Gemmatimonas phototrophica: one gene and its partner. The protein of the gene in region 1 binds, or shares a complex with, the protein of each later gene. Links are inferred from orthologs where the notes say so. Each region holds a gene or a part of one and is shown on either strand. Other genes may lie near its edges. The genes, in order: uvrB and GEMMAAP_RS08495.

Region 1 (3,267 bases):
CGCCAGCAACGTGCTGCGCAGCGTGTGCCCCGGTCGCTGCCCTTCAGTGAGGTCCAGGGCGTACGTCAACGCAGCAATGACGTCGGCCAATCGCACCGTGCCGACGCGGCCGGCACCAATCGCCGCAGAAGGTTTCGGAGTCAGTCGTGGCACGATCACCGGTCATCTAAGGCCCGTCCCGCGTGGCGCGGGTCTCTCAAGTAACGAGTATCGGACGCTCAGGTTACCAAACCAACGGGACGAACAGGCGGCCCCAGACTACCCACCTGTGGTCCGGCTCGCGCGATGACGATTAGCGCCGGGTGGGTGACACCACGCGCAGCACGCGCCGCATGGGGTCGGTGGCGTCATGTGACAACGTGATGGTGATGACGTCGTGCGGCAGGGTGTGAAGCGCTCGCTCCGGCCACTCCACCAACAGCACGGCCGCGGATGCCATCAGCTCGTCCCAGCCAAGCGCATCCAGTTCGGCGTCGCTCTTGAGACGATACAGGTCAACGTGAACGACCGGCCCTCTCGGCGCCTCATATTGCTGCACCAGCGAGAAGGTTGGGCTGGTGACGGCCGCCAGATTCGGGACGCCAATACCAGCGCACAACGCCTTCGCCAACGTCGTTTTGCCGACCCCGAGATCTCCCTCGAGTGCGATGATCGCGGGGCGCGGCAACGCCGCCCCAACCGCCTTCCCCCACGCTTCAAGTGAATCACGATCGGGAGAGCGCGGCGCCCCACGGGCCAGCAGATGTTCGAGGGCGTGACTCAACGGCTCAGCGCCCACGCTTTCCTCCCGCCCGACGCATGGGCGCACTGCCTGGCGGTCGCTTGGGCGCCGCCGTATTGCCACGCGCTTGCGCCGGCTTCTCCCCCAGCGCGGTGCGCACCTCAAACAGCTGATCGCGCAATCGTGCCGCCGCCTCAAAGTCCAATGCCGTCGCGGCCTCCCGCATGGCCACTTCCAACTCCCCAACCAACTGCTCCAGTTCGGGGCGGGAACGCGCGGTGCTCTCGCTCTTCAAGCGCTTGGGCGCCGGCGCCTCCCCTTCACGTTCCACACGAGCATCGGCCACGCGCGTAATGAATCGCACTTCGTCCACGCTCTTGCTGACCCCGGTCGGCACAATGCCGTGCGCCACGTTGTGCTCATGCTGAATGGTACGCCGACGATCGGTTTCATCCATGGCGCGCTGCATGGAGCCGGTAATGCGATCGGCATAGAGAATCGCTCTGCCGTGCAAATTGCGCGCCGCGCGCCCAATGGTCTGGATGAGCGAGCGATCACTGCGCAAAAATCCTTCCTGATCGGCATCAAGGATGGCTACCAGGGAGACCTCCGGCATATCGAGTCCTTCGCGCAACAGATTGATCCCCACCAACACATCGAACTCGCCGAGGCGAAGACCACGGACGATCTCCATGCGCTCAATGGCATCGATGTCCGAATGCATGTAGCGCACCCGAACGCCCATCTGCTGCAGGTAGTCCGTGAGATCCTCCGACATGCGCTTGGTCAGCGTGGTGACCAGCACCCGTTCACCCTTCCGCTCGCGCACGTGAATCTCGTGCAGCAGATCATCCACCTGCCCCTTCACCGGTCGGACCTCGAGCACCGGATCGAGAAGTCCCGTAGGACGGATGACCTGTTCTACCACGACCCCCTCAGACAGCTGCAACTCCAGCTCCCCCGGGGTGGCGGACACATTGATGAGCCGCGGCACGAGTTGCATGAACTCATCGAACACCAGCGGTCGATTGTCCAAGGCACTCGGCAAACGGAACCCGTAGTCAACCAGCGTGAGCTTGCGCGCCCGGTCGCCATTGTACATCGCACGCACCTGCGGCAGCGTGACGTGCGATTCGTCCACCACGACCAGAAAATCATCCGGGAAATAATCCAGCAAACACGCCGGACGTTCGCCCGACTGTCGCCCGCTGATGTGCCGCGAATAATTTTCGATGCCAGCACAGGTCCCGATTTCCGCCAACATCTCCAGATCGAAATTGGTGCGCTGCTCCAGTCGCTGTGCCTCGAGCAACTTCCCAGCCATCCGCAGCTCGGCCAGGCGCTCCGCCAATTCGTCGCGAATGGCCTTTGACGCCCGCTCAATCGTGGGACGATTGGTAATGAAGTGCTTCGCCGGATAGATCGCCATGCGCTCCAGCGTGGCTATTGTATCTCCAGTGACCGGATCGATCTTGGAAATGCGCTCGATTTCGTCGCCCCACAGCTCCAGCCGTACCGCCTGTTCCTCGTAGGCCGGATAGATCTCCACGGTATCGCCACGCACGCGAAACGTGCCGCGATCGAAGGCGACATCATTACGCAGATATTGAATGCCGACCAGAGCGCGCAGAATATCGTCGCGCGGGATCTGTTGCCCGCGCGCCAACGACACCATGCGCTCGCGATAGGATACCGGATCACCCAGGCCATAGATGGCCGATACCGTGGACACGATCACCACATCTTCTCGTTCCATCAGCGACGACGTTGCCCGCAAGCGCAGCCGATCAATGTCTTCGTTGATGCTGGCGTCCTTCTCGATGTATGTATCGCTTGAGGGGACGTAGGCTTCGGGCTGATAGTAGTCGTAGTACGAGATGAAGTACTCGACCGCATTGTTCGGAAAGAACGATTTCAGTTCCCCGTACAACTGCGCCGCCAACGTCTTGTTGTGCGACAGCACGAGCGTGGGCCGCCCCCATTCCTCAATGACGTTGGCAATCGTCATGGTCTTGCCGGAGCCCGTGACGCCGAGCAACGTCTGGATCCGATCGCCGCGATGCAGCCCGGATTTGAGTTCCGCAATGGCGCGCGGCTGATCGCCGGCGGGCGAAAATGGCGAATGCAGGCGATACAATGAGCTCATTGCCGGAATATAGCGCTCATCGGCATTTCTTCGGTATCCCTTTCCGGCAACAGGCCGCAACCGCTGCGCCCGGCATCGGGCGTTCGAACTGCTAGTCCTCGGCGGTGATCTTCTCGCGCCGGCTCACGACCGCGATGCCCTTCACGCGCCGAGCCGCCTTCATGATCCGTTCGAGATGCGCCAGGTTCTCCACTTCCACCATGGCTGAGCCTGACACTTTGCCATCGGTTGTCTTGAGCTCGAGGCTCTTGATGTCCGTACCGGTCGCACTGACGGCCGCTGCGACATCAGCGTATAGCCCGCGCCGGTCATTGCCCTCCAACGCGAGCCGTACGACAAAACGCTCACCGGCCATTTCCTGCCAGTCGATATCCAGGCGGCGTTCCGGCTCGTGGGCCAG
Region 2 (3,432 bases), 370 kb from region 1 along the record:
CACCGGTTTGAGCGCATCGGCCGGCCACCGCGCGATGAACGGGTCGACGCGAGCGAGCTGGTCGAGCGTCTTGCGGGCTACTTCGCGATGCGGGCTCCCACCTTGGCACGGACCGTCACCATTCGTAGCGAGCATCCCGGTGTTCCCGTCATGGTGCGCGGTGATCTGGTCTTGCTCGAGTGGGTATTGGAAGTGCTGATCAAGAACGCCATGGATGCGCTGGGTGGGCGCAACGGTGAAGTCATTGTGTCCGCCACTCCGCTCCCCGAGGGAGGCGCTCGCATCCGGGTGCAGGACGATGGGCCCGGCGTCCCGCGCAAGCTCCGCAAGCGCATTTTCGACGCCGGGTTCACCACCAAAGACCGGGGATGGGGCATCGGACTCTCCCTGGCACGCCGAATTGTCGAAGAAAACCACGATGGACGCCTGATCCTTGCCGAGACCGACCGTGGCGCCGCGTTCGACGTTATCTTGCATGGATGACGACGACGGGTTGGACCGCATCCCTTTTTGACGCCGCGCCCTCCGCGCCAGCGCTCGACCTTGACGCTATTACGCGTGGCCTGAACCCCGGCCAGCGCGAATCAGTCTTTCACGACGACGGGCCAGCTCTGGTGCTGGCCGGTGCCGGTTCCGGCAAAACACGGGTCCTCACCACGCGGATCGCGCGCCTGATTGGGGCGCAGAACGTCGCCCCGCACGAAATTCTGGCGGTCACGTTTACGAACAAGGCCGCTGGTGAAATGCGCGAACGCATTGCCAAGCTGCTCGGGCACGAGCCCAAGGGCATGTGGTGCGGGACCTTCCACTCGCTGGGCGCGCGCATGCTTCGCGGGGTTGCCCCATTGGTCGGTCGCGAACAGAACTTCACGATCTACGACGAAGACGACACGCTGGGCGCCATCAAGCGCGTCATGGAAAAGCGGAAGCTGAGCCCCACGCAGTTCGCGCCCAAGGCCATCATCAGTGCCATCTCCAGTGCCAAGAACGCACTGGTCTCCCCTAACGAGTATGCGCGTACGGCGCGCGATACGTTCACGATGGCGGTTGCTGGGGTGTACAGCGATCTCGAGGTGGCGCTGCAGCAAACCAATGCCGTCACCTTTGACGATCTCCTGGTGCTGCCGGTACGGGCCCTGGAAACCGATCAGCAGCTTCGTGAACACTATCAGCGGCGGTTTCGCTACGTGCTGGTGGACGAATACCAGGATACCAACGCCGCGCAGTACCGCTTCGTGCAACTCATTGGCGGGCTCCACGGGAACGTGATGGTGGTGGGCGACGATGACCAGTCCATCTATGGCTGGCGTGGCGCGGATATCCGGAACATCCTCGATTTCGAGCGGGATTTCCCCGGCGCGCGCATTGTGCGCCTTGAGGAGAATTACCGGTCCACGCCCAACGTATTGGCCCTCGCCAACGCCGTCATTGCCGAGAACACCGAACGCCGCGGCAAGACCTTGCGGGCGACCCGTCCAGAAGGGGAACCGGTGACGCTCATCGAAACACTTGATGAGCGGGACGAAGCCGATTTCATTGCCGAAACCATCCTGACCCGGATGGCCAAATCGGATCTGGCGCGACGCGACTGTGCGGTGCTCTACCGCACGAACGCGCAGTCGCGCGCCATTGAAGACGCCTTCCGCCGACGCAGCATTCCATATCGTCTCGTGGGGGCCGTGCGGTTCTACGACCGTCGCGAAATTCGCGACCTGATGGCGTATCTCAAGTTGGTCGCCAATCCGGCCGACGACGAAGCCTTCCGGCGCGCCGTCAATGTGCCTAAGCGGGGACTCGGCGATGCGACCATTGCGCTGCTGGTGGAAAAGGCGGCACTGGAAGGAAAGCCACTGCTGGAAATCGCCTCGCGCCTCGACGTCATTGCGTCGTTGCGTCCTGCGGCGCGTGGAGCCATCGACGAATTCGTCACGCTGGTGCATCGCCTGCGCGCGGCCGCTGTGGACGCTTCCGTCGATGAACTGCTGCGTGACCTCGTGCAGGCCATTCGGTACGCGGACCATCTGCGGGCAGAGGGTCCGGAAGGGCAGGAGCGCATTGAAAACGTGCGCGAAATGATTGCCGGTGCCGCCGAAGTTGTGGCCGACGAAGGCGGTGAAGTCGGTCTCACGCCGCTGGATCATTTTCTGCAGTCATCGACCCTCGTTGCCGGTATCGACAAGCTCGATCCCAACGCGGATGCCGTGGTGTGCATGACCATGCACAACGCCAAGGGGCTTGAGTTCCCGTTGGTGTTTGTGTGCGGACTGGAGGACGGACTCTTCCCCCTCGCGCGGGCCAGCGAAGACCCCAGCCAGCTCGAAGAAGAGCGGCGTCTGTTTTACGTGGGTATCACGCGCGCCGAGGAAAAGCTGTATCTCACCTGTGCGGAGCAGCGTCGCCGCAACGGAGAGCTCATGGTGTCCATGCCGTCGCGCTTTCTCAAAGTCATTACGCCGTCACTCGCGGAACGAGGCATGACGGCGCGCGCCAAGCACGAAGGCCGTGGCGGGTTCTCGGGGTTGGGGAGTAGTCGCGCTGGTGGCGATGCCAGTTGGGGAAGAACCGGTGGCGGGGCAGGGACCCCGGCACCGCGTCGGAGTGGAGGCCCCTACGGCTCGTCGGCGTACAATGACCGACCGAACAACATCCCCTTCGAAACCGCGCCGCCGGGTGGCTTCAGTGCCCCCAATCGGCGCGACAAGATGCCCAATCCCGAAGACGAATCGCAGGACGCACCCAGCTTCACGCCGGGGGAACGGGTGAAGCATGCGAAGTTCGGCTCCGGAACAATCGCCGAACTCACCGGCAGCGGTCGCGATACCAAGGTGCGCATTGATTTCGACGACGAGGAGATCGGGCGAAAGACGCTCGTGCTCGCTCAGGCCAAGCTGGAAAAGGGGTGGGAGTGATATGTCGGTAACACCGGATGATGTCAGGCACGTGGCCCGATTATCCCGGCTCGGCCTGGAAGAGGACCGCGTTCCTTCGTTGGTGGCGGAGCTCAATGGGATTCTCGGGCACATGGATGTTCTGCAGCAGGTCGACATATCCGCTGTGCCACTCACCGCGCCGTATCACGCGGCGCCGCTGCGCGACGACGCCCTGCCGGCCGACCCATTGCTGCGCACGCGCGAAACCTTTGCGCCCGCAGCGCGTGACGGCTTCTTCCTCGTGCCGCGACTCACCACGCATGGGGCCCTGGAGGCCAAGGTGGCGGAGGACGCATGACCATCGACGCGCTGCGCGCCCACCGTGTCTCCGACGCCTGGAGCGTCTTTGACGCCGTGCAGGCCGGTCCCGACGGACTCAATGCGTTCCTGTCCACCGATCGCACAGCGGTCGGCAACGCCACTGGTTCGCTCGCCGGCGTGCCCGTGGCGGTCAAGGACAATCTGGCAACGCTGCACATGCCTACGACCTGCGGGTCGAAGA

What was found.
Region 2: the proteins of uvrB (region 1) and GEMMAAP_RS08495 are in contact, whole or in part, in a crystal structure (PDB 7EGT), measured with the Thermus thermophilus proteins. The link is inferred for Gemmatimonas phototrophica from one-to-one orthologs. Residues at the interface, in WP_096411307.1 of Thermus thermophilus: Glu23, Leu25, Arg26, Asp27, Gly28, Glu29, Arg30, Phe31, Arg55, Glu326, Asp327, Phe328, Glu379, Ser382, Gln383, His398, Gly400, Arg401; in WP_096412145.1 of Thermus thermophilus: His654, Arg656, Phe657, Gln666, Asp668, Glu669, Lys680, Arg681, Leu682, Ser683, Lys685, Tyr686, Ala687.

The regions. Positions count from the first base shown.
Region 1 is NZ_CP011454.1:2,411,353-2,414,619, forward strand. Bases 318-3,267 are described here. They hold uvrB (excinuclease ABC subunit UvrB), read right to left. Parts: upstream 2,868-3,267; coding sequence 768-2,867; downstream 318-767. Other genes in these bases: tsaE (tRNA (adenosine(37)-N6)-threonylcarbamoyltransferase complex ATPase subunit type 1 TsaE), read right to left, coding at 318-763; GEMMAAP_RS10260 (RelA/SpoT family protein), read right to left, coding at 2,959-3,267. In the rest of the region: GEMMAAP_RS10245 (HD-GYP domain-containing protein), read right to left, coding at 1-153; more of tsaE, read right to left, coding at 293-317. UniProt on the Escherichia coli protein: The UvrABC repair system catalyzes the recognition and processing of DNA lesions. A damage recognition complex composed of 2 UvrA and 2 UvrB subunits scans DNA for abnormalities.
Region 2 is NZ_CP011454.1:2,042,790-2,046,221, forward strand. The notes cover bases 80-3,194. They hold GEMMAAP_RS08495 (ATP-dependent helicase), read left to right. Parts: upstream 80-479; coding sequence 480-2,909; downstream 2,910-3,194. Other genes in these bases: GEMMAAP_RS08490 (sensor histidine kinase), read left to right, coding at 80-483; gatC (Asp-tRNA(Asn)/Glu-tRNA(Gln) amidotransferase subunit GatC), read left to right, coding at 2,911-3,194. In the rest of the region: more of GEMMAAP_RS08490, read left to right, coding at 1-79; more of gatC, read left to right, coding at 3,195-3,228; Asp-tRNA(Asn)/Glu-tRNA(Gln) amidotransferase subunit GatA, read left to right, coding at 3,225-3,432. UniProt on the Escherichia coli protein: A helicase with DNA-dependent ATPase activity. Unwinds DNA duplexes with 3'-5' polarity. Translocates on single-stranded DNA with 3'-5' polarity. Initiates unwinding more efficiently from a nicked substrate than double-stranded DNA.